Regions from separate parts of the Citrobacter sp. Marseille-Q6884 genome, predicted to be linked through region 3. Evidence: predicted binding sites of a transcription regulator. Region 3 holds the regulator's gene; each other region holds the start of a gene.
What was found. The regulator PurR, encoded in region 3, represses purine synthesis genes. The targets are predictions, from matches to a motif close to CANGCAAACGTTTGCNTG.

Region 1 (9,975 bases), 1.4 Mb from region 3:
GATCGGCAAGTTCTTGTAGTTTTTCAGCAGAGGCATGTTCCCACGTCAGCGCAAAACCGATGCTGAGTGTCATGCTTGCCAGATGCCCATTGTGAAGATCAAAAGGTCGGTTAAACTCTTGCGAGAGTGCCGCGCAGATGCGTTGAACTTCGTACTCCGAATGAACGCTGTAAAGCACCATGGCAAATTCATCACCGCCAAGCCGGTACGGTTTATGGCGATTTCCGCCAAATTCAGCCAGCCTTTTGGCAACTTCGATCAGCACACGGTCGCCCGCAGCGTGTCCCCAGGTGTCATTAATAAATTTAAAATTATCGCCATCAAGGAATAACAATGCAGAACTGCTGTGGGCTGTATTGTCATTCATTAACGCATTGATGCTGCTACGAAATGCGGCTCGATTCGCAAGACCGGTAAGAGGGTCATGTAATGCGGTACGTAAAAGCTGTGCGTTCTTCGCCTGCAGCCTGAGTTGCCACTCTTCCATCTCGTCCAGCAGACTATTAAAGTCTTGTGCGAACAGATGAAACTCTTCAATACGTTCTTCAGAGACTCGCCGTGAGAAATTACGGTTGGTGCGAACATCGTGCACTACTTCGGTAATATTCTGCAGCGCTTCCACGACGCCATTGTGTAAATAGCGGGTGAGCATTAATGCAATACCCGATGCCAGCAAAATGCATCCGGTAAGGACGGCCAGCGACAAATAAATAAAATGGCTGATCACACTATCGCGCGCAATCAGGCGCACTTCTCCGATAGCGTTGCCGTTATGCAAAATGGGCTGAGTCACTGGCTGCGGGAAGAGCCAGTGGCTAATCAGGCCGCTGAGTTTGTCGGTGGTATCTTGTGCGTCATACCGCCAGGAGGCGATCACTTTTTGGTTTTTATTGCGCACTTCTGCCACAGAGAATTGACCCTGTTGCCCCAGCGCAGCCAGCGTTTCTGTTGCTGCAAGGCCATCCGAAAAGACCAGCGCTGCTTCAAGCGTATGACTCATGGTTGCGGCGGTCAGAGCCAGATTCTTTTGTGCATATTGTTTTAATGCCAGCACGGAAGAAATACTCAGCAGCAGCCAGATCAGCGTCATGGTGACCAGTACGCTGACGATGCTGATACGCCGTAACGTTCGTTTAAACGTCGGGCGTGCTATAGGAGAAAGATCATTATCCATGCTTTGTATTCCGCGCAAGCATCAATACATCAGGACTGACCCTTACACCACTGCGTGACAGGGAATCCATATTTACGGAAAATCTCACTTCTTCATCATTAATTATGAGGCAAAAGGCGCTGCCAATAACGCAATCGGTATTTTGTTCGGCAATTAATAACAATGCCTTAGTCGGATATTTATTCTTTAATTCCACCTGATAGGTAGGGGATTCTTTGCCAAAATAAAAACCGTCACACTGCGAAACTAAAATTTCTTGTTCCGTATGAATGATGACGGGGCGATAGGGTAATGCTCCAGCGCTGGTATCTTGTAATACGTTAGAAAAACGTGATGAAGAGAAGATACACAGTGTTGGCGGGCCTGAAAGTGTAGGCCAGCGTGTATAACTGACGATGCCGGAAACCATTGAGCGTACAGATTTTGCCTCTTCAGAAACGCTTTGGGCATACAAGGGTAATCCGGTCAGTAGCAGCGCCAGTAGAAGTATGAGTCGGTAAGAAAAGCTCATGAATAGGTACCTACCAGCGTTCGCTGTAATACGTCATAATACATTCGAAATTGTTTGCAATAAAATAACATTATTTTGCCAGGTCGTCATTATACGTGGCAGAGTAATATTGATGATTTAAGGTAAATCTTAATAATATAATTATGCTAACTTACTGTTTAATTTAGTCTTATTGACCCGACACCTTCGTTTTCTCCTTTTTGCCAGGCACTGTGTAACTCACTGACATTTTCGACTGTATCACAACTCAGCGGGAAGGTTTTTCCGGCCAGTCCCCTCGCATAGACAAAATCGCGCTGGCAGATTTTTCGTTGTCCTTCCACATAACCCTTAAGATATTCTCCTCGATCCACGTCGGGGTCATTGTAGTTTTCGGCAAGCATTTCATTATCTTTAACGGCATAGCCCGAAATCGCGTCTTCTATGCCTGCATCGTACCAGTCGGTACTGGTCCAGGTGGGGGCATGGGTATAGGGATCTATCTGACATCCGCTAAGAAGAAATAAAAATACGATACTGGTGAGTCGCTTCATTGCCTGGTCTCCCTGGTTTTTTTAAAGCATAGCGGATCCATAAACTAGCGTGTGTAAATTTAAGTGTACGATTGGTGGGTGATTAATTGGCTGGTAATTTAGTTGTGTAAATTAAAATTTACGGATTGTGGATTGAAATCTTTACCCGTTATGTTATCGTAATCACCTCCTCACTGAGGAATAACTATCGCAAACGAGCTAAACAGGATCACCATCATGCAAAAAGACGCGCTGAACAACGTACATATTACAGACGAACAGGTTCTGATGACCCCAGAGCAACTTAAAGCGGAATTCCCGTTGAGTCTTGCGCAGGAAGCGCAAATTGCCCAATCACGTAAAACCATTTCTGACATTATTGCGGGGCGCGATCCGCGTCTGCTGGTGGTGTGTGGCCCATGCTCAATTCACGATCCTGAAACTGCTCTGGAATACGCTCGTCGATTTAAATCCCTTGCCGAAGAGGTCAGCGATAGCCTCTATCTGGTGATGCGCGTCTATTTTGAAAAACCCCGTACCACCGTTGGCTGGAAAGGGTTGATCAACGATCCTCACATGGATGGCTCTTTTGATGTCGAAGCAGGTCTGAAAATTGCGCGTCAGCTGCTGCTTGAACTGGTGAATATGGGTCTGCCGCTGGCAACAGAAGCGTTAGATCCAAACAGCCCGCAATACCTGGGCGATCTGTTTAGTTGGTCAGCGATCGGCGCGCGTACGACGGAATCGCAGACGCACCGTGAAATGGCTTCCGGTTTGTCGATGCCTGTTGGCTTCAAAAACGGCACTGATGGCAGCCTGGCGACAGCCATTAACGCCATGCGTGCAGCGGCACAGTCACACCGTTTTGTGGGTATTAACCAGGCAGGGCAGGTTGCGCTGTTGCAAACTCAGGGCAACCCGGATGGACATGTGATTCTTCGCGGCGGTAAAGCGCCGAACTACAGCCCGGCAGACGTCGCACAGTGCGAAAAAGAGATGGAACAGGCGGGACTCCGTCCATCACTGATGGTAGATTGCAGTCATGGTAACTCCAATAAAGATTACCGTCGTCAGCCTGCCGTGGCCGAGTCAGTGGTTGCACAAATCAAAGATGGCAACCGTTCAATCATCGGTTTGATGATTGAAAGTAATATTCACGAAGGCAATCAGTCTTCCGAGCAGCCACGCAGTGAAATGAAATACGGCGTGTCCGTAACAGACGCCTGCATTAGCTGGGAAATGACGGATGCATTGCTACGTGAGATTAGTAAAGATTTAAACGGCCAGCTGTCGGCGCGTGTAGCATAAGAGGTTGGTTATGGTTGCTGAATTGACCGCATTGCGCGATCAAATTGATGAAGTGGATAAGGCGCTGCTGGATTTACTGGCACGCCGCCTGGAGCTGGTTGCCGAAGTTGGTGAGGTGAAAAGCCGCTTTGGGTTACCTATCTACGTGCCGGAGCGGGAGGCATCTATGCTGGCTTCCCGTCGCGCGGAAGCCGAAGCGCTCGGGGTGCCGCCAGATCTGATTGAAGATGTATTGCGTCGTGTTATGCGCGAATCCTACTCCAGTGAGAATGACAAAGGCTTTAAAACGCTCTGTCCTTCTTTGCGACCGGTAGTGATCGTCGGTGGCGGTGGGCAGATGGGACGGTTGTTCGAAAAGATGCTCACGCTGTCCGGTTATCAGGTGCGCATTCTCGAACAGCAGGATTGGGATCGCGCGCAGGAAATCGTTGCTGATGCCGGCATGGTGATCGTCAGCGTACCGATCCACGTCACTGAGCAGGTCATCGCAAAGTTACCGCGTTTACCTGCCGACTGTATTCTGGTCGATCTGGCTTCGGTAAAAAACGGCCCGCTTCAGGCGATGCTGGCGGCGCACGACGGTCCGGTCGTTGGGTTACACCCGATGTTTGGCCCGGACAGCGGCAGCCTGGCAAAGCAGGTAGTTGTGTGGTGTGACGGACGTCAGCCGGAAGCGTATCAATGGTTCCTGGAACAAATTCAGGTCTGGGGCGCGAGGCTGCACCGGATTAGCGCGGTTGAGCACGACCAGAATATGGCGTTTATTCAGGCGCTGCGTCACTTTGCGACATTCGCTTACGGGCTGCATCTGGCAGAAGAGAATGTTCAACTGGAACAGTTGCTGGCGCTCTCTTCGCCGATCTACCGTCTTGAACTGGCGATGGTCGGGCGTCTGTTTGCCCAGGATCCGCAGCTCTATGCCGACATTATTATGTCGTCCGAGAGTAACCTTGCGCTGATCAAACGTTATTACAAACGTTTTGGCGAGGCGATTGGTTTACTGGAGCAGGGGGACAAACAGGCCTTTATCGACAGTTTCCGTAAGGTGGAGCACTGGTTTGGCGATTATGCGAAACGCTTCCAGAGTGAAAGCCGTACGCTGTTGCGCCAGGCTAACGACAGCCGCCAATAAGTCACATGCCGGATGGCGTAACGCCCTCCGGCATTGTCACACGTCAGCTCGGATCGACCGGCACCACGTTCTCACTGGGGTAGCAGCCCAGCACTTTCATCGAACGCGTAATCTCACCCAATTCCTTCAATGCTTTTTGCATCTCAGGTGATTCCAGGTTGGCCTGGATATCAAGATAAAACATCTCTTCCCATGGGTTGCCATGGATCGGGCGTGACTCCAGTTTAGTCATAATCAGATTATGGTTACGCAGGACCAGCAGCGCCTCTACTAATGCGCCTGCCTGTTGTCCGGTGGCCATCAGCAGCGTGGTTTTCGCCGGAACCTGGTCGGAAACATTGATTGCCTTACGGGCAAGCACTACAAAGCGGGTAATGTTTAGCGTCTGATTGGCTTCAATATGTTCGAGAACCTGCAAACCATGCAGTACGCCGCCCGCTTCACTGCCCAGAGCCGCTACGCGCGGGGAGTTAGCCTGCGCGACCTTCTCCATTGCAGCTGAGGTGCTCTCGGTATACTCAATTTTCCAGTGTGGATAGCGGTTCAGGAATTTGCTGCACTGCTGGAAGGGCTGGGGATGGCTATATACCGTTTCAATGCTGTCCAGATCGGTGGTTCCTGACACCAGTACACAGTGGTCGATGGTAATGGTCATCTCCCCGACGATAGAAAGACTGGTGTGTTGCAGCAGGTCGTAAACGTCGTTAATTGCACCGGAACTGGTATTTTCAATCGGCACGACGGCGTAGTCGGCCTGGCCGGTTTCAACCTGATTAAATATATCGGCAAATTTCGCGCACCCGCTTTCAATAAATTGCTCAAAATGGCGTGCGGCGTACTGACGTGCGGCGAGGTGAGAATATGAGCCTTTAGGCCCCAGGAAGGCAACGCGGGCAGAGTGCGGGTTGATCTTGTTCAGATGTTGCTGAAGGAGCGCCTGCTGGGTGAGAACGGAGTCTTCGATAATGAGCTGGAACAGTCGGGTAATGTAGTGCGCATCCAGATGATGCGTTTTACCCAACTGAATCAGTCTGTCCAGCAGGTCGCGTTCACGGTCGATATCGCGTACCGGACGATGAGAAAGCAGCTTAGCTTTACCCACTTCGACGGCCAGCCCACGTCGCTCGGCCAACAAAGCCAGTAATTTTTCATCCAGCGTGCTGATCTTTTCGCGCAGCGCCAGTAACGGATTTTCCGATGTCATAGTGTTGCCTTTCTTGTTATCAATAAAAAAGGCCCCCCGTTGTGGGAGGCCTTATTGTTCGTCTTCGCATTCTTTATCACACGACGAAACGCCTCCCATTCAGGGGAAGGTAAAAAAGAATGCGAAGAAGAACGGGACAAGTTTCATGTAATTTTCCTTTGGCTACCTCAGTAAAGTACCCGTACTGTTTTCACCCTGTCAACAAAAAACGCGCCCGAAGGCGCGTTGGCGATACACTCAATGTAAGGGACTACTCTTCTTCTGCTTCGACGAAGTTGGCGTCTTTTACTGAAGTTGTTGCACGACGGGCTTCGCCTTTGTGCTGCACTTTATTGAGCTGCCGTTCCAGCTTGTTGATCAAATCGTTAATTGCGGTGTACATATCTTCGTGTTTTGCACTGGCAACCAGATGTCCGTTCGGTGTGTTGATGGTGGCATCAGCAATGAAACCCTGTGGCTCCTTAGACAGAATGATATGTGGATTAATCAGATGAGTTTGCCATTTATCCAGTTTGGCGAGACGGTCTGCGACATGCTGGCGAATTGCCGGAGTAATTTCCATTTGTTTACTGGTAATGTTCATTGTCATAAATTTTACCTCTTGTCTTTCCCGTCTTGGTGATTCCAGCATACCGTTCTTAATGTCAAAATGTGTGATGTAAATCACATTATTCTGTCGCTTTTTGTCAAGAAAACCTTTTTGTGAGGCACCGCAGGAACAGGCGATATTTAACTTGAGGAATACCGGAAAGCAGGCCATATTTGATGGGATGCGTTGCAGCTAAACCGCTTCAGTTGCGGCGTCAACGGATAAAAAAACGGCAGCCAGAGGGCTGCCGTTTTGCATTCTGTCTGATAGCAATCAGGTATTGCTGTTGTTGGCGGCAATAATTTTCGCCACTTTTTCCGCCTGTGCATTCATCTGCATCTGGCGATAGGCGTTTTCCATCAACGGCAGAGCATTACGCGTTGCTTCTGTGTCCGGGAAGTCACGCAGCATACCTTCTACACGGTTCACGACAGCAACCCATGCGCCACGAGCAGTGTAGTATTCCGCGACGGAGTACTCATACTTCGCCAGGCGATTCTTCAGGAATACCAGACGCTTGGTGGCATCCGTCGTGTACTGACTGTTTGGATATCCACGCACCAGTTTGGAAAAGTCATTAAACGCAGCTCGGGCGTGCTGTGGATCGCGATCGCTGCGATCAACACCAAAGAATCCTTGCAGTGCGCTGTCATCCAACGCCATATTGGTCAGGCCACGCATATACATGACATAATCAATGTTAGGATGAGTCGGGTTCAGACGAATAAAACGATCGATGGCAGCCTGAGCAAGTGGCAGATCGGCGTTTTTGTAGTAGGCGTAGATGAGATCTAATTGCACCTGCTGAGAATACGGTCCAAATGGATAGCGGTTATCCAACGCTTCCAATTGCGTTATTGCCTGTTTCCAGTTACCGTCCTGCAGCTTTTGCTGAGCAGTCGCGTAGATTTCATTTGGCGGATTATCGGGCACCTCTTCCTTTGAACCAGAGCAACCCGCCAAAAACAGGCTCAACGTGGCTGCTGCCACCAGATATTTCATGCGCGTCATGACGTTTTGACTTTCCTCAAAATGTTTTACGGGAGATTCTCTGTTCCTGCTCCCGGTTAAGACCAGCTACAATAGCACACTATATTAAACGGCAAAGCCGTAAAACCCAACGTTAAACAAAGAAGCAGTTTATGGCACAACGAGTAGAACTCACCGCAACAGTCTTTGAAAATCAGCTCGGTCAACGCTTAGATCAGGCTTTGGCCGAATTGTTCCCTGATTATTCGCGTTCACGCATAAAAGAATGGATCCTCGACCAGCGCGTGCTGGTAAATGGTCAACTTTGCGATAAACCGAAAGAAAAAGTGTTGGGCGGAGAGCGTGTCTCCATCAATGCTGAAATTGATGAAGAAATACGTTTTGAAGCTCAGGATATCCCGCTGGATATCGTATACGAAGATGACGATATTCTTGTCATCAACAAGCCTCGTGACCTCGTAGTGCATCCAGGTGCGGGTAATCCTGATGGCACGGTTCTGAATGCGTTACTGCATTACTACCCGCCAATCGCGGATGTTCCTCGTGCCGGTATTGTGCATCGTCTGGATAAAGACACCACGGGGTTGATGGTTGTGGCAAAAACGGTGCCAGCGCAAACGCGTCTGGTGGAGTCGTTACAGTTACGTGAAATCACCCGCGAATATGAAGCAGTGGCGATTGGTCATATGACCGCAGGAGGGACGGTTGAGGAGCCGATTAGCCGTCATCCGACCAAACGTACTCACATGGCCGTGCACCCAATGGGTAAACCGGCGGTGACGCATTACCGCATCATGGAACACTTCCGTGTGCACACGCGTCTGCGGCTGCGTCTGGAAACCGGACGTACGCACCAGATCCGCGTGCACATGGCGCATATCACCCATCCGCTGGTGGGTGATCAGGTCTACGGCGGCCGTCCGCGCCCACCGAAAGGCGCTTCAGACGCGTTTATTTCTACACTGCGTAAGTTCGATCGCCAGGCTCTGCACGCAACGATGCTGCGTCTGTATCATCCAATCTCCGGTATTGAAATGGAATGGCATGCACCGATTCCGCAAGATATGGTTGAGTTGATTGAAGTTATGCGCGCTGATTTCGAAGAGCATAAGGATGATATTGCCTGGCTATGAGTAAGCTAATTGTCCCGCAGTGGCCCCTGCCGAAAGGCGTCGCGGCCTGCAGTTCTACGCGTATTGGCGGTGTGAGTCTGCCGCCTTATGATTCTCTGAATCTGGGAGCGCATTGTGGCGATAACCCGGAGCACGTTGAAGAGAACCGCAAGCGGCTATTTGCTGCGGGCAACTTACCGTCGAAACCCGTCTGGCTCGAGCAGGTGCACGGTAAGGACGTCCTGAAACTCAGCGGTGGACCTTACCTGTCTAAACGTGCGGATGCGTCCTGGAGCAATACACCCGGTACTGTGTGTGCGGTGATGACCGCAGACTGTCTGCCCGTCCTTTTTTGTAATCGTGCGGGAACCGAAGTCGCAGCTGCTCATGCGGGCTGGCGCGGGTTATGTGAAGGCGTACTGGAAGAAACGGTGGCGTGCTTTACCGATAAGCCTGAAAACATTATTGCCTGGTTAGGTCCGGCAATTGGCCCGAGCGCGTTTGAAGTTGGCGCGGAAGTCCGCGAAGCCTTCATGGCAAAAGATCCGCAAGCGGACAGCGCTTTTACACCGCGCGGTGTAAAATACCTGGCCAACATCTATCAGCTTGCACGTCAGCGTCTGGCCAATCTCGGGGTTACTGACATTTACGGTGGTGACCGTTGCACCTTCAGCGAAAGTGAGACTTTCTTCTCTTATCGCCGCGACAATACCACGGGTCGTATGGCAAGTTTTATTTGGCTGATATAACCTAAAGAATCAAGACGATCCGGTACGTGTAATTTTCTTTTCACATAATTCAGGTCATTCACCTTGAATAATTGAGGGATGACCTCATTTAATCTCCAGTAGCAATTTTGACCTGTTATGGGAGGAGTTATGCGTCTGGATCGTCTTACTAATAAATTCCAGCTTGCTCTTGCCGATGCCCAGTCACTCGCATTGGGGCACGACAACCAATTCATCGAACCACTTCACTTAATGAGCGCCTTGCTGAATCAGGAAGGGGGATCGGTTCGTCCTTTGTTAACGTCCGCTGGCATTAATGCTGGCCAGTTACGCACGGCTATTGATCAGGCATTGAGCCGTTTACCGCAGGTCGAAGGTACCGGCGGTGATGTGCAGCCTTCTCAGGAGCTGGTACGTGTTCTGAACCTTTGCGACAAGCTGGCGCAAAAGCGTGGGGACAACTTTATTTCGTCAGAACTGTTCGTTCTGGCAGCGCTTGAGTCGCGCGGTACGCTGACCGATTTATTAAAATCAGCGGGGGCGACCACCGCCAATATCACTCAGGCAATTGAACAGATGCGTGGAGGTGAAAGCGTGAATGACCAGGGGGCTGAAGACCAACGTCAGGCCTTGAAAAAATATACCGTTGATCTGACTGAGCGTGCCGAACAGGGCAAGCTCGATCCGGTTATTGGCCGTGATGAAGAAATCCGCC
Region 2 (9,975 bases), on a different contig from region 3:
ATAGCTTTCGGGGAGAACCAGCTATCTCCCGGTTTGATTGGCCTTTCACCCCCAGCCACAAGTCATCCGCTAATTTTTCAACATTAGTCGGTTCGGTCCTCCAGTTAGTGTTACCCAACCTTCAACCTGCCCATGGCTAGATCACCGGGTTTCGGGTCTATACCCTGCAACTTAACGCCCAGTTAAGACTCGGTTTCCCTTCGGCTCCCCTATTCGGTTAACCTTGCTACAGAATATAAGTCGCTGACCCATTATACAAAAGGTACGCAGTCACCCCATAAAGAGGCTCCCACTGCTTGTACGTACACGGTTTCAGGTTCTTTTTCACTCCCCTCGCCGGGGTTCTTTTCGCCTTTCCCTCACGGTACTGGTTCACTATCGGTCAGTCAGGAGTATTTAGCCTTGGAGGATGGTCCCCCCATATTCAGACAGGATACCACGTGTCCCGCCCTACTCTTCGAGTTCACAACACATGCACTTTTGTGTACGGGACTTTCACCCTGTATCGTGCGACTTTCCAGACGCTTCCACTAACACACATGCTGATTCAGACTCTGGGCTGCTCCCCGTTCGCTCGCCGCTACTGGGGGAATCTCGGTTGATTTCTTTTCCTCGGGGTACTTAGATGTTTCAGTTCCCCCGGTTCGCTTCATTACGCTATGTATTCACGTAATGATAGTGTGACGAATCACACTGGGTTTCCCCATTCGGAAATCGCCGGTTATAACGGTTCATATCACCTTACCGACGCTTATCGCAGATTAGCACGTCCTTCATCGCCTCTGACTGCCAGGGCATCCACCGTGTACGCTTAGTCGCTTAACCTCACAACCCGAAGATGTTTCTTTCGATTCATCATCGTGCTGCGAAAATTTGAGAGACTCGAACACACCATTTATCTGTTCTTATTACGGAGAACAGACACAGTGTGTCGTTTCAATTTTCAGCTTGATCCAGATTTTTAAAGAGCAAAACTTCTTAATGCACTCGGAAGTACATTCAGAAGTTCATCATTCATCAGACAATCTGTGTGGACACTACAAGGAACGGTTCTTTAAGGTAAGGAGGTGATCCAACCGCAGGTTCCCCTACGGTTACCTTGTTACGACTTCACCCCAGTCATGAATCACAAAGTGGTAAGCGCCCTCCCGAAGGTTAAGCTACCTACTTCTTTTGCAACCCACTCCCATGGTGTGACGGGCGGTGTGTACAAGGCCCGGGAACGTATTCACCGTGGCATTCTGATCCACGATTACTAGCGATTCCGACTTCATGGAGTCGAGTTGCAGACTCCAATCCGGACTACGACATACTTTATGAGGTCCGCTTGCTCTCGCGAGGTCGCTTCTCTTTGTATATGCCATTGTAGCACGTGTGTAGCCCTACTCGTAAGGGCCATGATGACTTGACGTCATCCCCACCTTCCTCCAGTTTATCACTGGCAGTCTCCTTTGAGTTCCCGACCGAATCGCTGGCAACAAAGGATAAGGGTTGCGCTCGTTGCGGGACTTAACCCAACATTTCACAACACGAGCTGACGACAGCCATGCAGCACCTGTCTCAGAGTTCCCGAAGGCACCAAAGCATCTCTGCTAAGTTCTCTGGATGTCAAGAGTAGGTAAGGTTCTTCGCGTTGCATCGAATTAAACCACATGCTCCACCGCTTGTGCGGGCCCCCGTCAATTCATTTGAGTTTTAACCTTGCGGCCGTACTCCCCAGGCGGTCTATTTAACGCGTTAGCTCCGGAAGCCACGCCTCAAGGGCACAACCTCCAAATAGACATCGTTTACAGCGTGGACTACCAGGGTATCTAATCCTGTTTGCTCCCCACGCTTTCGCACCTGAGCGTCAGTCTCTGTCCAGGGGGCCGCCTTCGCCACCGGTATTCCTCCAGATCTCTACGCATTTCACCGCTACACCTGGAATTCTACCCCCCTCTACAAGACTCTAGCCTGCCAGTTTCGAATGCAGTTCCCAGGTTGAGCCCGGGGATTTCACATCCGACTTGACAGACCGCCTGCGTGCGCTTTACGCCCAGTAATTCCGATTAACGCTTGCACCCTCCGTATTACCGCGGCTGCTGGCACGGAGTTAGCCGGTGCTTCTTCTGCGAGTAACGTCAATCACTAAGGTTATTAACCTTAATGCCTTCCTCCTCGCTGAAAGTACTTTACAACCCGAAGGCCTTCTTCATACACGCGGCATGGCTGCATCAGGCTTGCGCCCATTGTGCAATATTCCCCACTGCTGCCTCCCGTAGGAGTCTGGACCGTGTCTCAGTTCCAGTGTGGCTGGTCATCCTCTCAGACCAGCTAGGGATCGTCGCCTAGGTGAGCCGTTACCCCACCTACTAGCTAATCCCATCTGGGCACATCCGATGGCAAGAGGCCCGAAGGTCCCCCTCTTTGGTCTTGCGACGTTATGCGGTATTAGCTACCGTTTCCAGTAGTTATCCCCCTCCATCGGGCAGTTTCCCAGACATTACTCACCCGTCCGCCACTCGTCACCCAAGGAGCAAGCTCCTCTGTGCTACCGTTCGACTTGCATGTGTTAGGCCTGCCGCCAGCGTTCAATCTGAGCCATGATCAAACTCTTCAATTTAAGTTTGATGCTCGTGAATTAAACTTCGTAATGAATTACGTGTTCACTCAGAGACTTGGTATTCATTTTTCGTCTTGCGACGTTAAGAATCCGTATCATTGAGTGCCCACACAGATTGTCTGATAAATTGTTAAAGAGCAGGTGCGACGCGCTTTGGCGCTCTGTCGCGAGGTGGCGTATATTACGCTTTCCTCTTTCAGAGTCAACCCTGAATTTCAGGATTTTTCTCTTCAACCGAACCGGCTGTTTGTGTGAAGTGATTCACATCCGCCGTGTCGATGGAGGCGCATTATAGGGAGTTCTCCGGCGCCCGCAACCCTTAAATGACAGAAAAATGACTGACTGCTGCATTCCACAGCAAAACCCCGCCTTATACCCATTTACACACAGAGTTATCCACAAACATCCCGATCCTTTCTGCAATTCTCGCCCTGTAGATGCGATCTTCCACAGCATCAATTAAGGTCAACATTGAAAAATAAAAATTCGCGAGCGTTGCGCAAACGTTTTCGTTACAATGCTGCGGCAAAACAACGATACCCCGTAAGGGGCGTTAGCTGAGTTTTTATCCAAGAATTCAGCTAACGCTCTCTGTAATAGTCAAATCCAGGGGATTTACCATGCAACAACGTCGTCCAGTCCGCCGCGCTCTGCTCAGTGTTTCTGACAAAGCGGGTATTATCGAATTCGCTCAGGCACTTTCCGCACGTGGTGTGGAGCTGCTGTCTACAGGTGGTACCGCTCGCCTGTTAGCAGAGAAAGGCCTGCCAGTGACCGAAGTTTCCGATTACACCGGTTTCCCGGAAATGATGGATGGACGTGTGAAGACCCTGCATCCAAAAGTACACGGCGGCATTCTTGGTCGTCGCGGCCAGGATGACGGAATAATGGAACAGCACGGTATCGCGCCAATCGATATGGTGGTTGTTAACCTGTACCCGTTCGCCCAGACCGTAGCCCGTGAAGGCTGCTCGCTGGAAGATGCCGTCGAGAATATCGATATCGGCGGCCCGACCATGGTGCGCTCCGCTGCAAAGAATCACAAAGACGTTGCCATCGTGGTGAAGAGCAGCGACTACGACGCCATTATTAAAGAGATGGATGCCAACGACGGTTCTCTGACCCTCGACACCCGTTTTGACCTCGCGATCAAAGCCTTCGAACATACTGCCGCTTATGACAGCATGATTGCCAACTACTTCGGCAGCATGGTTCCGGCCTATCATGGCGAAAGCAAAGAAGCCGCTGGCCGTTTCCCGCGTACGCTTAACCTGAACTTCATTAAGAAGCAGGATATGCGCTACGGCGAGAACAGCCACCAGCAGGCTGCCTTCTATATAGAAGAGAATGTAAAAGAAGCCTCTGTCGCCACCGCGCAGCAGGTACAGGGCAAAGCGCTCTCCTATAACAATATCGCCGATACCGATGCAGCGCTGGAATGCGTGAAAGAGTTCAACGAGCCCGCGTGTGTGATCGTTAAACACGCCAACCCGTGCGGCGTGGCAGTAAGCACCTCGATTCTCGACGCCTATGACCGTGCGTACAAAACCGACCCAACTTCCGCATTCGGCGGCATCATCGCGTTCAACCGCGAGCTGGATGCAGGAACGGCGCAGGCCATCATCTCCCGTCAGTTTGTTGAAGTGATCATCGCCCCCTCCGCCACTGAAGACGCACTGAAAATTACTGCTGCCAAACAGAATGTTCGCGTCCTGACCTGTGGCCAGTGGGCACAGCGTGTACCGGGCCTGGATTTCAAACGCGTTAACGGTGGCCTGCTGGTTCAGGATCGTGACCTGGGTATGGTGACCGAAGGGGAACTGCGCGTGGTTTCCAAACGTCAGCCGACCGAACAGGAGCTGCGTGATGCGCTGTTCTGCTGGAAAGTCGCGAAGTTCGTAAAATCCAACGCCATTGTTTACGCCAAAGAGAACATGACCATTGGGATAGGCGCAGGCCAGATGAGCCGTGTTTACTCCGCGAAGATTGCCGGGATTAAAGCAGCGGACGAAGGCCTGGAAGTCAAAGGTTCTGCCATGGCCTCTGACGCCTTCTTCCCGTTCCGCGATGGTATTGATGCCGCTGCTGCTGTGGGTGTGAGCTGTGTTATCCAGCCAGGCGGTTCCATCCGTGATGATGAGGTGATTGCCGCCGCCGATGAACACGGTATTGCGATGATCTTTACCGATATGCGCCACTTCCGCCATTAATCCACGGAGCAGACGATGAAAGTATTAATTATTGGCAACGGCGGGCGCGAACACGCGCTGGCCTGGAAAGCCGCACAGTCACCGCGGGTTGAGACTGTTTTTGTTGCTCCGGGCAACGCGGGTACGGCACTGGAACCCACGCTACAAAACGTGGCGATCGCGGTTACCGATATTCCGGCACTGCTGAGCTTTGCCCAAAATGAGAAGATTGATCTGACCATCGTCGGACCGGAAGCACCGCTGGTGATAGGTGTCGTCGATGCTTTCCGTGCCGCCGGTCTGGCAATCTTTGGCCCAACCGAAGGTGCCGCACAGCTCGAAGGCTCCAAAGCCTTCACGAAAGATTTTCTCGCCCGTCATAACATCCCGACGGCGGAATACCAGAACTTCACCGAAATCGAACCTGCGCTGGCGTATCTGCGTGAGAAAGGCGCGCCAATCGTGATCAAGGCCGACGGTCTGGCTGCCGGAAAAGGCGTTATCGTGGCGATGACGCTGGCAGAAGCCGAAGCCGCCGTTCACGACATGCTGGCTGGCAACGCCTTTGGCGACGCAGGCCATCGTATCGTTATCGAAGAGTTCCTCGATGGTGAAGAGGCGAGCTTTATCGTAATGGTTGACGGCGAACACGTACTGCCGATGGCCACCAGCCAGGATCACAAACGTGTCGGCAATGGCGATACGGGACCGAACACCGGCGGTATGGGCGCTTACTCTCCTGCGCCGGTGGTGACGGACGACGTTCACCAGCGCACCATGGAACGGATCATCTGGCCAACCGTAAAAGGTATGGCGGCAGAAGGTAACACTTACACCGGCTTCCTGTACGCAGGTCTGATGATCGACAAGCAAGGTAACCCGAAAGTTATTGAGTTCAACTGCCGTTTTGGTGACCCGGAAACGCAGCCAATTATGCTGCGCATGAAATCGGATCTGGTGGAGCTGTGCCTCGCAGCCTGCGAAGGTAAGCTGGATGAGCAAACGTCCGAGTGGGACGAACGTGCTTCACTGGGCGTGGTTATCGCCGCAGGGGGCTATCCGGGTGATTACCGTACCGGCGATGTGATTCACGGCCTACCGCTGGAAAAGGTCGCTGACGGTAAGGTATTCCATGCCGGAACAAAGCTTGCCGATGACGATCGTGTACTCACTAACGGCGGCCGCGTCCTGTGCGCCACCGCTCTGGGGGATACCGTGGCCGAAGCGCAGAAACGCGCTTACGCCTTAATGACCGATATCCACTGGGATGGCAGCTTCAGCCGTAACGACATCGGCTGGCGCGCCATTGAGCGCGAGCAACGCTAACGCGAAATTTTCGCCAACAGCGTTTTACGCGTGATCCCTAATTGACGGGCGGCTTCGGTTTTGTTGCCGCCCGTTTTCTCCAGCGCCGCAAGAATCACCTCTTTTTCGACATCCACCAGCGGTTGGATCGCCAGACCGTTTTCGGCTTTTACTGGCGTCGCGGCAATCGCCATCGGCAACTCCCGTTCAGAAATGTACTCCCCCGTCAGCAAAACCACGGCTCGCTCAATGGCGTTTTCCAATTCGCGGATATTCCCTGGCCAATCGTAGTGGATGAGCAGATCCATTGCCTGCGGGGTAAAGCCTTTCACCATTTTGCGATTACGCTTTGCAAAACACTGTAGAAAGTGGTCGGCCAGTAGCGGAATATCTTCCCGACGCTGGCAAAGCGCGGGCATTTCAATGGTCACCACATTCAGGCGGTAGTAGAGATCCTGGCGAAAACGCCCGGCGCTAACTTCCTCTGCCAAATCGCGATGCGTTGCGGCTATCAACCGAACATCGACGGCAAGGGTCTGATTACTGCCCACTCGCTGAACTTCCCGCTCCTGGATCGCCCGCAGCAGGCGCACCTGCATCAACGGTGAAATATCACCAATTTCATCGAGAAATAACGTACCGCCATCAGCCTCAACAAAGCGCCCTTCCCGGCGTTTGTCGGCCCCGGTAAACGCCCCTTTTTCATGGCCAAACAACTCTGACTCCAGTAACGATTCGTTGAGCGCTGCACAATTCAGCGTTACCAGTGGTTTATCGCGACGCGGGCTGCTGGCATGGAGCGCACGCGCCACCAGCTCTTTTCCGGTACCGGAGTCACCATGAATCAGCACCGTTGCATCCGAAGGCGCCACCATCGCAATCTCACTGAGCAACTGTTGCATCGCCGGGCTTTTGCCAATCATGCCAAATTGCACCGCCGGTGCAGAAGGTGAATCAACGGTGCAGTCCCTTGTGTGCGCCAGCGACGTTTCCAGTGTCTCTTGCAGTTGATCAAAGTCCAGCGGCTTAATTAAATAGTCCTGCGCCCCGGCTTTAAGCACCTCCACCGCCGTCTCAACACTGGAAAATGCCGTCATAATCAAAATGGGGATCGCCGGATTCAGAGCTTTGATCTCTTTCAGCGTTTCGATGCCGTCCATCTCGGCCATACGCACGTCACACAGCACCAGATCAAAGACATGCTCACGCACCCGCTCCAGTGCCGCCCGACCGTTATAGGCCAGCGAGACGTCATAACCCCAACCACGAAGCAGCGCCTGTAAAATAGTGCAGTGGCTGATGTCATCATCAACAACCAAAATATCGATCTTTCTGCGCGTCATCCTTGCCAATCCCGTTGTTTCACTTTGGCCGATAGCCAAAGCGTAAAGACAGTGCCTTTACCCTCAACACTTGTCACCTGAATGGTTCCGCCGTGCTGCTCGATAATGTTTTGCACTACCGCCAGCCCCAGACCCGTACCATCCGCTTTCGTCGTAAAATAAGGCGTAAAAATCGCCTCCAGCTGTTCAGGCGCAATCCCCTTTCCGCTATCTGTCACCACAATTTTAACCCGATCGGCACTGCTTTCACTCGCTTCAACCGTGATCGTGCCCTGACGACCAATCGCATGGATAGCATTCAGATAGAGATTCAACAGAACCTGCGTGAGGCGGTCTGGATCGGCCTGAATCCCCGGTAATGCCGTATTTGCCGTAAACCGCAGCTGGATTTCCCGGTTCTGAGCATCCTGACTGACCAGATGCAGCGAGTGGGTGATGACCTCATTGAGATCCACCTTTTGTAACGTCAGATGCGCAGGCTTCACCAGCTCCAACAGTTCACTCACGACCCGATTTAAGCGATCGGCCTCTTTAGCCATCACCTGAGCCAGCTCATGGGCTTCTCCGCCCGCCGGTGTGCGCTCGGCAAAATACTTTGCTAACCCTTTAATGGAAGAAAGCGGATTGCGGATTTCATGCGCCACCCCTGCCGCCAGTTGCCCAAGAGCCATCAGCTTTTCTTTGCGCTTCATGGCCTCCTGCAACTCCCTGTATGAACGCTGATAGCGCTGATACCAGAAGAAGGTGAGCACGGTTGCCAGCAGCACAGCCGCCAGCGCTAAAAGAACAATCAGAGTATTGCGCCACTCTCTTGCCTGGGTCGCTGCAAGATCGCTGGCATCAAAGGCAATAAAAATGGTTTGCGCAGGCGTGTTCATGTGCTCGTCGTTATTATTACAACGCGCCATCCCATGCCTTCCCGGACCAAACATTGGCTGAAACTGGCGATAAATTTCCAGCGTCGGCGTTTTTTCGCCATCGTTTGTCGGGGTATCCATACGCCGCCAACGCTCCTGCTCTCCAGGATGCAACTGTCGCAACACATCCGGTGAATAGAGCGTTTTGCCGACCATCCCGGCATTGCTGTGGGTGATAATGACGCCATGCGCGTCCACAACGGCAAACCAAAGAACACCCGGCTGTACAGCCATCTCCTCCAACAGTGTTTGCTGCTGGGCATGATGCATCCGCATTCCCATGCCTACCCGCGTACCGGACTCCAGAGCACGGATCAGCACACTGCCTTTTTCCAGCAACGTTTGCCGGGCGGCGTCACTTTCCCGACCATAATCCCGAAGGGTCATGATAGAAAACCAGCCAACCAAAATCAGGACAGCCGCTAACAATAGTCTGCTGAGCCACTTTGCCGCCGTATCCTTATACAGATGCATACGCTTTCCCTTTACCCACGGTTTCCTTTCATCGTTTCAGTGACACAGCAGGAATCATGCCATTTTTCACCCCAGAGAACCCTGCCCTCCGGCACAAACCGCTAAAGGTAACGAGTAAAAATGACCCACCGCTCCTTTTTGGGCGAGTCATTTTTACCCGGTTTCTCCACGATTGTGCTCATCCAAAGCCCGTAGAATGCGGATTTCCTGTTTGGCACGGAAGATGCAAAAGAGAAAGTAAGCTAACCAACAGGAGAACGAACGATGAAACGGAATAATAAACTGGCGCTGGTTGTACTCTCGCTAATGGCCCTGGGCTCTACCCCGGCGCTGGCACAACATCACTGGGGATATGGTGATGGTATGCAACAACGTAACGGGACGCCAATGACCACCGAGCAGCAGGCAGCGGCCCAGAAAATCTATGATGATTACTATTCACAGACCAGCGCGTTACGCCAACAGCTGACCTCCAAACGGTATGAATACAACGCGTTATTAACGGCCAGTTCGCCGGACAGTGCAAAAATTAACGCAGTCGCAAAAGAGATGGCATCGCTGAATCAGTCACTGGACGAGCAGCGTGTTAAGCGCGATGTCGCGATGGCGCAAGCGGGCGTACCACGTGGAGCAGGAATGGGCTATGGCGGTTGCGGTGGTGGCGGTAACCATCGCGGTGGAGGTCATATGGGAATGGGCCACTGGTAAGCATTTTTGCCGGATGGCAACTTACAGGCCCGCGCTTCAGAACGTCTTCGCGGTAGGCTGCCAGTGACAGAAATCCTCATTGGCGACCAACAATAGCTGAGATCCTTCGGGCGCTTCCAGCCATGCCACGCTCACCTCAACTGACGAATGGCTCTGGCGGCGCTCAATATGGTTTATCGCCCACGATTCCAGGTCAGGCTTCAGTGTCTCGCCTTCGCAGGTTGTGATCGTGTTATTCCCATGCCAGCGTCCCTGACGCAACACAACACGCCCCTGACGCAGCGCATCGCTGGTCTGGCGGATTTGGTCGGCACGATAACGGTAAAGCGCAATTTGATCGCTGGAAAGCTGCTGCTTTTGCCCGTCAACGTCGCGCTGCATAAAACTCAGTTCGCCCCGGTCATCGAAGCGTATGCGAATATGCTCCGGCGGCTGGC
Region 3 (9,975 bases):
TTAATGTAATGGCAAACAGCGTGGCAAAAATGGCCTGCCAGGAAAAATGCACCAGGATCCAGCTCCCTAATAATGGCGCGAGGGCAGGAGATAAGCCCACCAGCGGCATAATCGTGGCAAAGATACGGTTTACTTTATGAGACGGATAATAGTCGGTAACCAGTGCCTGCCAGATAACCGACGCGGCGCAGACGCCAACGGCCTGGATAAAGCGCAGTACCAACAGACCTGTGGCGTTTTCAACCCATAACATGCCCAGACTTCCCAGCGCGAAGATGGATAAACCCAGCAGCAAAATCGGCTTGCGACCGTAGCGGTCGGAGAGTGGCCCCCACAGAAGTTGCGCGACGGCAAAACCGGCTAAGAACAGACTCAGGCTGGCGCTGACGGCAGACGCAGGGGTTTGCAGATCGGACTGAATAGCAGCAAAGGCGGGCAAATACATATCCGTTGCCAGAAAGCCGAGCACGCTAAGACCGGCCAGCCAGACTAAAAACCCTTTTCCAGGTTGCATAATTGTTTCTCTTTTTAGCAGTAATACAGTGCCGCAGAGTGTAGTGAGTGTAATTCTCGCTGTGAAACGCTAATATTTGTTTACTGGTTTCAAATTTTTTGTAGGCAGAGTATGTGGTCAGAATATTCACTTGAAGTGGTTGATGCTGTGGCGCGTAACGGAAGCTTTAGTTCGGCTGCGCAGGAGTTGCACCGTGTACCCTCCGCGGTGAGTTATACCGTGCGCCAACTGGAAGAGTGGCTTGCTGTGCCGCTTTTCGAACGACGTCATCGGGATGTGGAATTAACGCCTGCGGGTGTATGGTTTTTAAAAGAGGGTCGGTCTGTTATCAAAAAAATGCAGATCACACGTCAGCAATGTCAACAAATCGCCAATGGCTGGCGAGGGCAGTTGGCGATTGCGGTAGACAATATTGTTCGGCCAGAACGAACCCGACAAATGATTGTGGATTTTTATCGTCACTTTGATGATGTGGAACTGCTGGTGTTCCAGGAGGTGTTTAACGGCGTCTGGGATGCACTCTCTGATGGTCGCGTTGAACTGGCTATCGGCGCCACGCAGGCGATCCCGGTGGGGGAACGTTACACGTTTCGCGATATGGGAATGCTGAGCTGGAGTTGTGTGGTGGCAAGTCATCATCCGTTGGCCTCGCTTCCCGGACCGCTCAGTGACGATACGTTGCGCAACTGGCCGTCGTTGGTGCGCGAAGACACCTCCCGCACATTACCGAAGCGAATCACCTGGCTGCTTGATAACCAAAAGCGCGTTGTGGTGCCTGACTGGGAATCTTCGGCGACCTGTTTATCGGCGGGGCTGTGTGTGGGTATGGTGCCGACGCATTTTGCGAAACCGTGGATCGATAGCGGCAAGTGGGTTGCGTTACAGCTTGAAAATCCCTTCCCTGATGCCGCCTGTTGCCTGACCTGGCAACAAAACGATATGTCACCGGCATTAAGCTGGCTGTTGGATTATCTGGGGGATAGCGAAACGCTGAATAAAGAGTGGTTGCGGGAGCCTGAAGAGACTCCCGCATAGTACGCTTAACGACGATAATCGCGGAACGGACCGTCAGCAACGGAGCGACGTTCAACCAGGCGCGGGTGCACCTCGATGGACTGCGACTCTTCGCGCTTATTCACGATACGGTCTAACAGCATGTTAAAGGCCGTTTCGCCGAGTGAATCTTTTGGCTGATGAATGGTGGTCAATGCTGGCGTGAAGAAGCGCGCGTTGCGCACGTTATCGTAACCGATCAACGACACATCCTGCGGAACGCGTAAACCCATCTCGTCAGCGGCGCAAAGCGCGCCCATGGCCATAATATCCCCGCCACAAAAGACCGCTGTCGGACGGTGGGACTGAGAGAGGATTTGCTGCATCGCGCGGTAACCTGATTCAGGCTCGAAATCGCCCTGGACAATCCAGTTTTCCGGCACTTTAATCAGCGCTTCTTCCATGGCTTTCATAAAGCCAGCCAGACGACCCGCGCCGGTGTTGCGCTCCATCGGGCCAGGGATCACGCCAATCTCACGGTGGCCGCGCTCAATCAGGTACCGACCTGCCATATAACCACCTTCGAAGGCGTTATCAATGACGGTATCGGTAAAATCGGCTTTGGCCTCGCCCCAGTCCATAACGACCATAGGAATATGGCGATACTCTTCGAGCATGGAAAGCAGGGACTCCGGGTACTCAGAGCACATGACCAGCAGGCCATCCACGCGCTTTTGCGCCATCATGGAGAGATATGCCTGCTGTTTTTCGAGGCTATTCCATGCGTTGCCCAGAATCAGCGTATAGCCTTTCTGGAAGCAATTTTTTTCGACGGCTTCGATAATTTCAGCGAAGTAGGCCGCTTCACTACTGGTCGCCAGCAAGCCGATCGATTTGGTGTGATTCACCTTCAGGCTGCGCGCTACTGCGCTGGGGGAGTAGTGCAGCTCTTTAATCGCCGCCCAGACAGCATTACGGGTTTCTTCCGCGACAAAACGCGTCTTGTTAATTACGTGTGATACGGTTGTAGTGGAAACGTTTGCTCGCTTCGCTACATCTTTAATTGTTGCCATTACATCTCACTCCAGACCATATCCTAAGCTCCTGAGAATACTCCAGGTAAACGTTTGCCTTTAAACACCCTGACCACAACGTCAGGGTTGCGGCACGCCGGGAAAACGACACGGAACGTCAGAAAGGGGTCAATGGCCGGTACGCTAATCAAGTAAGCGTCGAATTTTGTCTGATCTTAACGAAAAGGGGAAGAGTTAAAAGCAGTTATCAATATAAATCGTGAGAGATTTTTGCGTTCAAGTGTGCAAAAATGCGCAATATCACTTTTTGTGTGGGAATAAAAAGGAGAAAACTTGATGAGCACCGATCTGAAATTTTCGTTAGTCACCACCATTATTGTTCTGGGTCTGATTGTAGCGGGTGGTTTGACCGCGGCACTGCATTGATTTATCCCGAGGGAGAACGCTCTCCCTCATCCCACCTGTTTGTCTTTCCCTCCTATTGTTTGCGAATAAGCAAAAGTCTTTTGCAGTTTTGTTAACTTTATTATTTTTGCGATCAATGTCATGCTTTTGCACTCTTATCGGGTGTCGTGCCACGGCTCGACGTTATGGAGTCGATGTATGAAAATAAATTATCCCTTATTGGCGCTGGCAATTGGTGCGTTTGGTATTGGCACGACTGAATTTTCCCCTATGGGATTATTGCCCGTCATCGCCAGGGGCGTGGATGTCTCCATTCCTGCGGCGGGGATGCTAATTAGCGCCTACGCGGTGGGGGTGATGATTGGCGCGCCGCTGATGACATTACTGCTTTCGCATCGTGCGCGTCGCAATGCGCTCATTTTTCTGATGGCGATTTTTACGCTGGGCAATGTGCTTTCGGCAATATCGCCGGACTACACCACGCTTATGTTGTCGCGTATCTTGACCAGTCTTAACCATGGGGCGTTTTTTGGGCTCGGTTCCGTTGTGGCGGCAAGTGTTGTGCCAAAGCACAAGCAGGCCAGCGCAGTCGCGACCATGTTTATGGGATTAACCATTGCCAATATTGGCGGCGTTCCTGCCGCGACCTGGCTCGGTGAAACTATCGGCTGGCGTATGTCGTTTATGGCGACAGCCGGTCTGGGTGTTATCGCGATGGTCAGTCTGTTCTTCTCACTCCCCAAAGGCGGGGCGGGAGAGCGGCCCGATGTGCGCAAAGAACTTGCCGTATTACTGCGCCCGCAAGTGTTATCCGCGCTTCTCACCACCGTACTGGGGGCCGGCGCGATGTTCACCCTCTATACCTACATTTCGCCGGTGTTGCACAGTATCACCCATGCAACCCCCGCCTTTGTGACCGGCATGCTGGTGCTGATAGGCGTCGGGTTTTCCATCGGTAACTATCTGGGTGGGCGACTGGCGGACCGTTCGGTGAATGGCACGCTGAAAGGATTTTTGCTGTTGCTGATGGTTATTATGCTGGCGATTCCGTTTCTGGCGCGTAACGAGTTGGGCGCTGCCATCAGTATGGTGGTGTGGGGCGCGGCCACGTTTGCCGTCGTTCCGCCGTTGCAGATGCGCGTAATGCGCGTTGCCAGTGAAGCGCCAGGGCTCTCTTCATCAGTCAATATTGGCGCATTTAATCTGGGGAATGCGCTGGGTGCGGCCGCGGGCGGTGCGGTGATTTCTGGCGGCTTAGGCTACAGTTTTGTTCCGGTGATGGGGGCGATTGTGGCAGGGCTGGCTTTATTGCTGGTCTTTATTTCGGCGAGAAGACAACCCGAAGAAGTCTGTACTGCCGCAAGCTAATCACGCTAAAACGCAGAAGGGAGTCCCTTCTGCGTTGTCATATTTACGCAGCGAAGTTCTTCGCAACAAATTCCCAGTTAACCAGCGCCCAGAAATGTTCCAGGTAGCCAGGACGGGCATTGCGATAGTCGATGTAGTAGGCGTGTTCCCATACGTCAACGGTCATCAGCGGCGTCGCATCAGTTGTCAGTGGCGTACCCGCGTTAGAGGTGGAAACGATAGCCAGTTTGCCATCAGCCCCTTTTACCAGCCAGGTCCAGCCAGAGCCGAAGTTCTTGATAGCGGCATCGGTGAATTGCGCTTTAAAATCCGCGAAGCTACCAAACGATGCTGCAATGGCTTCGGCCAGTTTACCGGTCGGTTCGCCGCCAGCGTTTGGCGCCAGGCAGTTCCAGTAGAACGTGTGGTTCCATACCTGAGCTGCGTTATTAAAGACACCACCTTCAGAGCTACGTACGATCTCTTCCAGTGATTTGCCTTCAAACGCCGTGCCTTTAATCAGATTGTTCAGATTGGTCACGTAGGTTTGATGGTGTTTGCCATAGTGGTATTCCAGCGTTTCAGCAGAAATGTGCGGCACCAGAGCATCTTTGGCATACGGTAATGCAGGTAATTCGAACGACATTGCTTCTCTCCTTATTATTTATATGAGTACACACAATAGCCTCATTGTGAGTAAGGATAGGGTAGCAAATTGAAAGGTTATGCAAAAGAAGAACTTACCCTACAGCATCTCCTGTAGGGTAAGTTTTTAGCGAATTGTTTTAGGTGTCATCACGCGGCGAGCACCAACATAATGGCGCTGCCAGTAATCTTCGCTCAGCGAGGTGATTTGAATTTCCTGACCACTGCGCGGTGACTGGATAAATTTACCATTGCCGACATAGACGCCAACGTGATCGGCGGTGCCACGTCCCTGTGTACGGAAGAAGACCAGGTCGCCGTTTTTCAGCTCACCGCGTTCAATAGGCGCAGCGTCACGCAGGTGGTACATTTCATTGGCGGTACGTGGAATGCGAAATTTCACCAGATCTTTGTACGCGTAGTACACCAGACCACTGCAATCAAAGCCGGTTCTTGGCGACGTTCCCCCCCAGCGGTAAGGCTTACCGATCTGGTTCATCAGGGTAGACATGGCGGTCTTGGTCGCTTTTTGAACTTTCACTTTATGCACATCAGCAAGCGCCGTCGGCGCTGTCGTTTTCACTTTTACACAACGCGGTTTATGGCCTTTACGCGGGGTGCATTTCTCTGTCCAGGTAACGGCTGCCGTTTGCGTTGTCGCCACTTTGCCACGTCGATTTGCGGTTTTGGTAGACTTTGCCGGAGTAGCGGTGCGTTTTTTGGATGAGGAAGCGATTTTACTGCTGGTTTTGCTGGTGGTTTTTTTTGCCGTTTTTGGATTGGTTTTTGTTGTTTTTTGACTGGCTGTTGAGCTTTTCTTTTTATCTACCGTTTTGAGGGAATGAGAAACAGTAGTTGTCGCCCGGGCTTGCTTGGAAGCATGAGCCATTGGCGTAAAAGGCAGTGTCGTAAAAAGTAAAGCACAGAGCGTGATCGAGATTCGGTTTATCCGCGCCACTGAGCAGTCCTCTGGTAAGGCAGGTCTATCGTGCCTGCGTGTGATTTACAAAACTTGATGATTCTAATCTATAGAAACGGGAAACTTAATAGCTTTTTTCGTTTACAACTGTGTTTCGTTACCGACCGCAAAAAAAAACAGCAAAAAAAGACCGAACTGATGAACAGATAAGCAAATCCACACGCTTTAAGGGGGTAAGTGAGATTATGAATGCAACTTTTAACGACAGGCGATAAAATAATAAGGCGTAATGAAAATGTTATTTTCCGTTGCCTGCCTGACCCGTTACAATGTCAGACTACTGCCGTAAAAGAAGTTTAAGGAAGCAAGATAATGAGCACCACTATCGAAAAAATCCAGCGCCAGATCGCTGAAAACCCGATTCTCCTGTACATGAAAGGTTCTCCTAAACTGCCAAGCTGCGGTTTCTCCGCTCAGGCTGTGCAGGCGCTGTCCGCCTGTGGTGAACGCTTTGCTTATGTTGATATTCTGCAAAACCCGGATATTCGCGCCGAGCTGCCGAAATATGCAAACTGGCCAACCTTCCCACAGCTGTGGGTTGATGGTGAGCTGGTAGGCGGTTGCGACATTTTAATTGAAATGTACCAGCGCGGTGAGCTGCAACAGCTGATTAAAGAAACTGCGGCGAAGTACAAAACCGAAGAGCCAGATGCTGAATAATCAGCAGAAGTAAAAAAAAGCGACCTGAGAGTGGTCGCTTTTTTTATGCCTGATTATTGGCGCGTTATGCCTCTTCAGGCACAGGGAGCGGCCAACCACCAAGTCGCTTCCAGCGGTTAACAATTTCGCAAAACAGAACCGCCGTGCGTTCTGTGTCATACAGGGCTGAGTGCGCCTGAGTGCCATCAAATTCCATGCCCGCGGCCAGACACGCTTTCGACAGAACCGTCTGACCCAGTGATAACCCACTGAGTGCCGCGGTATCAAAGGTGACGAACGGGTGAAACGGGTTACGTTTCAGAGATGCGCGTTCAGCTGCTGCCATCATGAAGCTGTGATCGAAGGTGGCATTATGCGCCACCATGATCGCCCGATTGCAACCGCTGTCTTTGATGCCTTTGCGCACCATTTTGAAAATGGCATGCAACGCGTCGTATTCACTGACCGCACCACGCAGCGGATTGCTCGGGTCGATACCGTTAAACGCAAGCGCTTCAGGTTGCAGATTCGCTCCCTCAAACGGCTCGACGTGGAAATGCAACGTCATGTCCGGCATCAGCCAGCCTTGTTCATCCATTTTCAGTGTGATGGCGGCTATTTCGAGCAGCGCATCGGTTTTGGCGTTAAATCCTGCTGTTTCTACGTCGATGACGACAGGATAAAAACCACGAAAACGGTCACACAGACCGGAAAGTTGAGCGTTATCGGACATCTGGGTCTCTTAATACGGGAAAATTGCAGCGCGTATTATGGCAAAATGATGAGGATAAAACCACGGGCACAGATGAACTGCGCCCGGTTGGAGATCAGTCACCCAGGCCGCGGCCTGCGTCTTTCTCTTCAATTAATTCAATTTTGTAGCCGTCTGGATCTTCCACAAAGGCGATAACTGTCGTGCCGCCTTTTACCGGACCGGCTTCACGGGTGACGTTACCGCCGTTCTGACGAATACGCTCGCAGGCTTCAGCCGCGTTGTCCACGCTCAGGGCGATATGACCATAAGCGGTTCCCAGCTCGTAGCTATCGACACCCCAGTTATAAGTCAGCTCGATAACAGCCTCACTGGTTTCAGGACCGTAACCGACAAAGGCCAGAGAGTATTTGTATTCAGGGTTTTCGCTGGTACGCAGCAGTTTCATGCCCAGGACGTTGGTATAAAAATCGATGGAACGCTGCAGGTCACCCACGCGCAGCATGGTATGAAGTAAACGCATCTGTATCCCCTTTAAAATGGCTAATACATTCAAAATGTTGTTTTAGTATAGCGGCGTTGTTACGCCGCTATCAATGCAGGATTAAGAACAGTGTCTGGCAGACTGCATTTTTGTGGCATGCATCCTTGCATCTCAATCTAGCGTAGTGCTTGTGCCGTTACAGGGTAGGGTAATCGGTATAACCTTCCGCGCCGCCGCCATAGAAACTTTCAGCGCGCTGCGGATTCAGCTCGGCTTTGCGTTGCAGTCGGGCGACCAGATCCGGGTTAGCGATATAGGCGCGACCAAAGGCAACGGCATCGATCAGACCTTTCTCAATCAGCGCCTCGGCTTTTTCTGGCGTATAGGCGCCTGCGCCGATAATAGGGCCATGGAAACGTGCGCGAACTTTTTCGCGGAACGCGTCGCTGTATGGCTGACCACCGGCCCAGTCAGGCTCGGACATATGCAGGTAAGCGATACCGCGTTTACCGAGTTGTTCGATCAGGTATAGCGCATCGGCTTCTTCGTTCGGGCCGTTATCGACGTTCTGGAAAGAACCGATTGGAGAAACACGAATACCAATGCGATCGGCACCCCATTCTTTGATGCCGGCATCAACGACTTCGAGCACCAGACGTGCACGGTTTTCGACACTGCCGCCGTACTGATCGGTGCGGTGGTTAGAAGCAGGGGACAAGAATTGGTGCAGTAAATAACCGTGGGCAGAGTGCAGTTCCACCATGTCAAAGCCTGCTTCACGCGCATTGGCAATTGCCTGACGGAAATCATTCACGATCCCCGGAATTTCTTCGGTTTCCAGCGCGCGCGGCATTGAGGTATCGACACGCGTTGCCAGACCGTTTTCATCACGCAGTGAGGTGCGAGTTCCTGCGCTGATGGCAGAAGGCGCAACCGGAGCTTGTCCGTTTGGTTGCAGGCTGGCGTGAGAAATTCGACCGGTATGCCACAGTTGTACGGCGATGTGACCTTGCTCAGCGTGTACGGCAGCGGTGATTTTTTTCCATGCTGCAATTTGCGCGTCGCTGTGTAAACCAGGTGCCCCGGCATACCCTTTCGCCTGTGCGGAAATCTGCGTGGCTTCACTGATGATAAGGCCTGCGCTTGCGCGTTGACGATAATACTCGGCCATCAGCGGAGTGGGGATGTCGCCAGGTTCAATGCTACGCAGACGCGTCAGCGGCGCCATAAATACGCGGTTTGCTGCCGTGATCGCACCCACTTTAAGCGGGGTAAACAGTTTTTCAGATGACATGTGGTACTCCTGAATAGACCGGTCGTCTAGTGATAAAGGAAATAAAAACGCCTGTTAAACGCCAGGCGTAGTAATGATGTTTTTAACGTGCGCCAGCGCATTTTCCAGCGGTGTGGCACTACGAGAAATCTTGGCCTGCAGGTTCGCCCCCAACCACAAGGCATACAGCACCTGTGCCTGTTGCAACGGTTCGCCCATGAATGACAAACAGTGGCAGTTTCGCCCGTTTTCCAGCGCTTGCGCTAATAGCGTAATAATGTGTCGTGCGCCTTTGTCCATCGCCGTACGCATATCTTCTGAGAGATCGCACACTTCGGCAGACAGTTTGACGGTTAAACATCCGCTAATAATGCCATGCTGACGAAACTGGTTCAGGGTTTCCTGATAATAAGCCAGCACTCTGTCGCGATAGTTTCCTGCGCCCGCATCAAAATGCGCAGCCAGTCGTTGGTGATAGGCGGCATAATGGCGTTCCAGCATCGCAACACCGAACGCTTCTTTTGAGCGAAAATAGTGATAAAACGAACCTTTAGGAACCTCTGCGGTTTTTAGCAGTTCGCTTAAGCCCATCCCGGTAAAGCCGCGCTGCATGCACAGCAACTCGCCGGTCGCCAGAAGATGTTCACGTGTATCGTGTTCAGTGACTTTGTTCATGGGAAGGAGTGTAATAGACCAGTCGGTCTAATGCAATAGCGCTTGCCAGAAATTCAGTTAACGTCTTCAATAAAGGTATCAAACTGATTTAAGGAGGGGGTGTGGCCGAACAGCTGGAGTTTTTCCCCGTCCAGAGTCCATGCCGCGGGATCTGTCAGTCTGACGATCGCGGTTTTTGTCGTGGATGTTTTCGCAGCCGGGATGAGCGTTTTAACTGGCAAAAAATGAGCGACGCCGAAAAACAGGAGGTGCTGCGGCTTTGTCGTCAGCGTCTT

Region 1: raiA (ribosome-associated translation inhibitor RaiA) is a predicted target of PurR. The motif match lies at 6,529-6,546, and genes of this name have one in related genera.
Region 2: purH (bifunctional phosphoribosylaminoimidazolecarboxamide formyltransferase/IMP cyclohydrolase) is a predicted target of PurR. The motif match lies at 3,099-3,116, and genes of this name have one in related genera.

Annotation. Positions count from the first base shown of each region.
Region 1 covers NZ_CAMDRE010000002.1:115,390-125,364, forward strand. Annotated here, with positions in the region: gene dgcN (diguanylate cyclase DgcN) at 1-1,174, opposite strand, end outside; gene N7268_RS15590 (YfiR family protein) at 1,167-1,685, opposite strand; gene N7268_RS15595 (DUF2799 domain-containing protein) at 1,844-2,218, opposite strand; gene aroF (3-deoxy-7-phosphoheptulonate synthase) at 2,435-3,505, shown strand; gene tyrA (bifunctional chorismate mutase/prephenate dehydrogenase) at 3,516-4,637, shown strand; gene pheA (bifunctional chorismate mutase/prephenate dehydratase) at 4,681-5,841, opposite strand; Phe leader region at 5,864-5,989, opposite strand; gene pheL (pheA operon leader peptide PheL) at 5,941-5,988, opposite strand; gene raiA (ribosome-associated translation inhibitor RaiA) at 6,092-6,430, opposite strand; gene bamD (outer membrane protein assembly factor BamD) at 6,704-7,441, opposite strand; gene rluD (23S rRNA pseudouridine(1911/1915/1917) synthase RluD) at 7,573-8,553, shown strand; gene yfiH (purine nucleoside phosphorylase YfiH) at 8,550-9,281, shown strand; gene clpB (ATP-dependent chaperone ClpB) at 9,411-9,975, shown strand, end outside.
Region 2 covers NZ_CAMDRE010000001.1:1,392,138-1,402,112, reverse strand. Annotated here, with positions in the region: rRNA gene N7268_RS06685 (23S ribosomal RNA) at 1-825, opposite strand, end outside; rRNA gene N7268_RS06680 (16S ribosomal RNA) at 1,061-2,602, opposite strand; gene purH (bifunctional phosphoribosylaminoimidazolecarboxamide formyltransferase/IMP cyclohydrolase) at 3,223-4,812, shown strand; gene purD (phosphoribosylamine--glycine ligase) at 4,828-6,117, shown strand; gene zraR (sigma-54-dependent response regulator transcription factor ZraR) at 6,114-7,439, opposite strand; gene zraS (two-component system sensor histidine kinase ZraS) at 7,436-8,830, opposite strand; gene zraP (zinc resistance sensor/chaperone ZraP) at 9,095-9,538, shown strand; gene N7268_RS06650 (DUF1481 domain-containing protein) at 9,575-9,975, opposite strand, start outside.
Region 3 covers NZ_CAMDRE010000002.1:1,492,428-1,502,402, reverse strand. Annotated here, with positions in the region: gene punC (purine nucleoside transporter PunC) at 1-514, opposite strand, end outside; gene punR (DNA-binding transcriptional activator PunR) at 626-1,549, shown strand; gene purR (HTH-type transcriptional repressor PurR) at 1,555-2,580, opposite strand; gene cydH (cytochrome bd-I accessory subunit CydH) at 2,878-2,967, shown strand; gene N7268_RS22315 (MFS transporter) at 3,145-4,314, shown strand; gene sodB (superoxide dismutase [Fe]) at 4,358-4,939, opposite strand; gene N7268_RS22305 (C40 family peptidase) at 5,066-5,896, opposite strand; gene grxD (monothiol glutaredoxin 4) at 6,230-6,577, shown strand; gene rnt (ribonuclease T) at 6,642-7,289, opposite strand; gene gloA (lactoylglutathione lyase) at 7,384-7,791, opposite strand; gene N7268_RS22285 (alkene reductase) at 7,949-9,046, opposite strand; gene N7268_RS22280 (TetR/AcrR family transcriptional regulator) at 9,101-9,700, opposite strand; gene N7268_RS22275 (DUF1289 domain-containing protein) at 9,802-9,975, shown strand, end outside.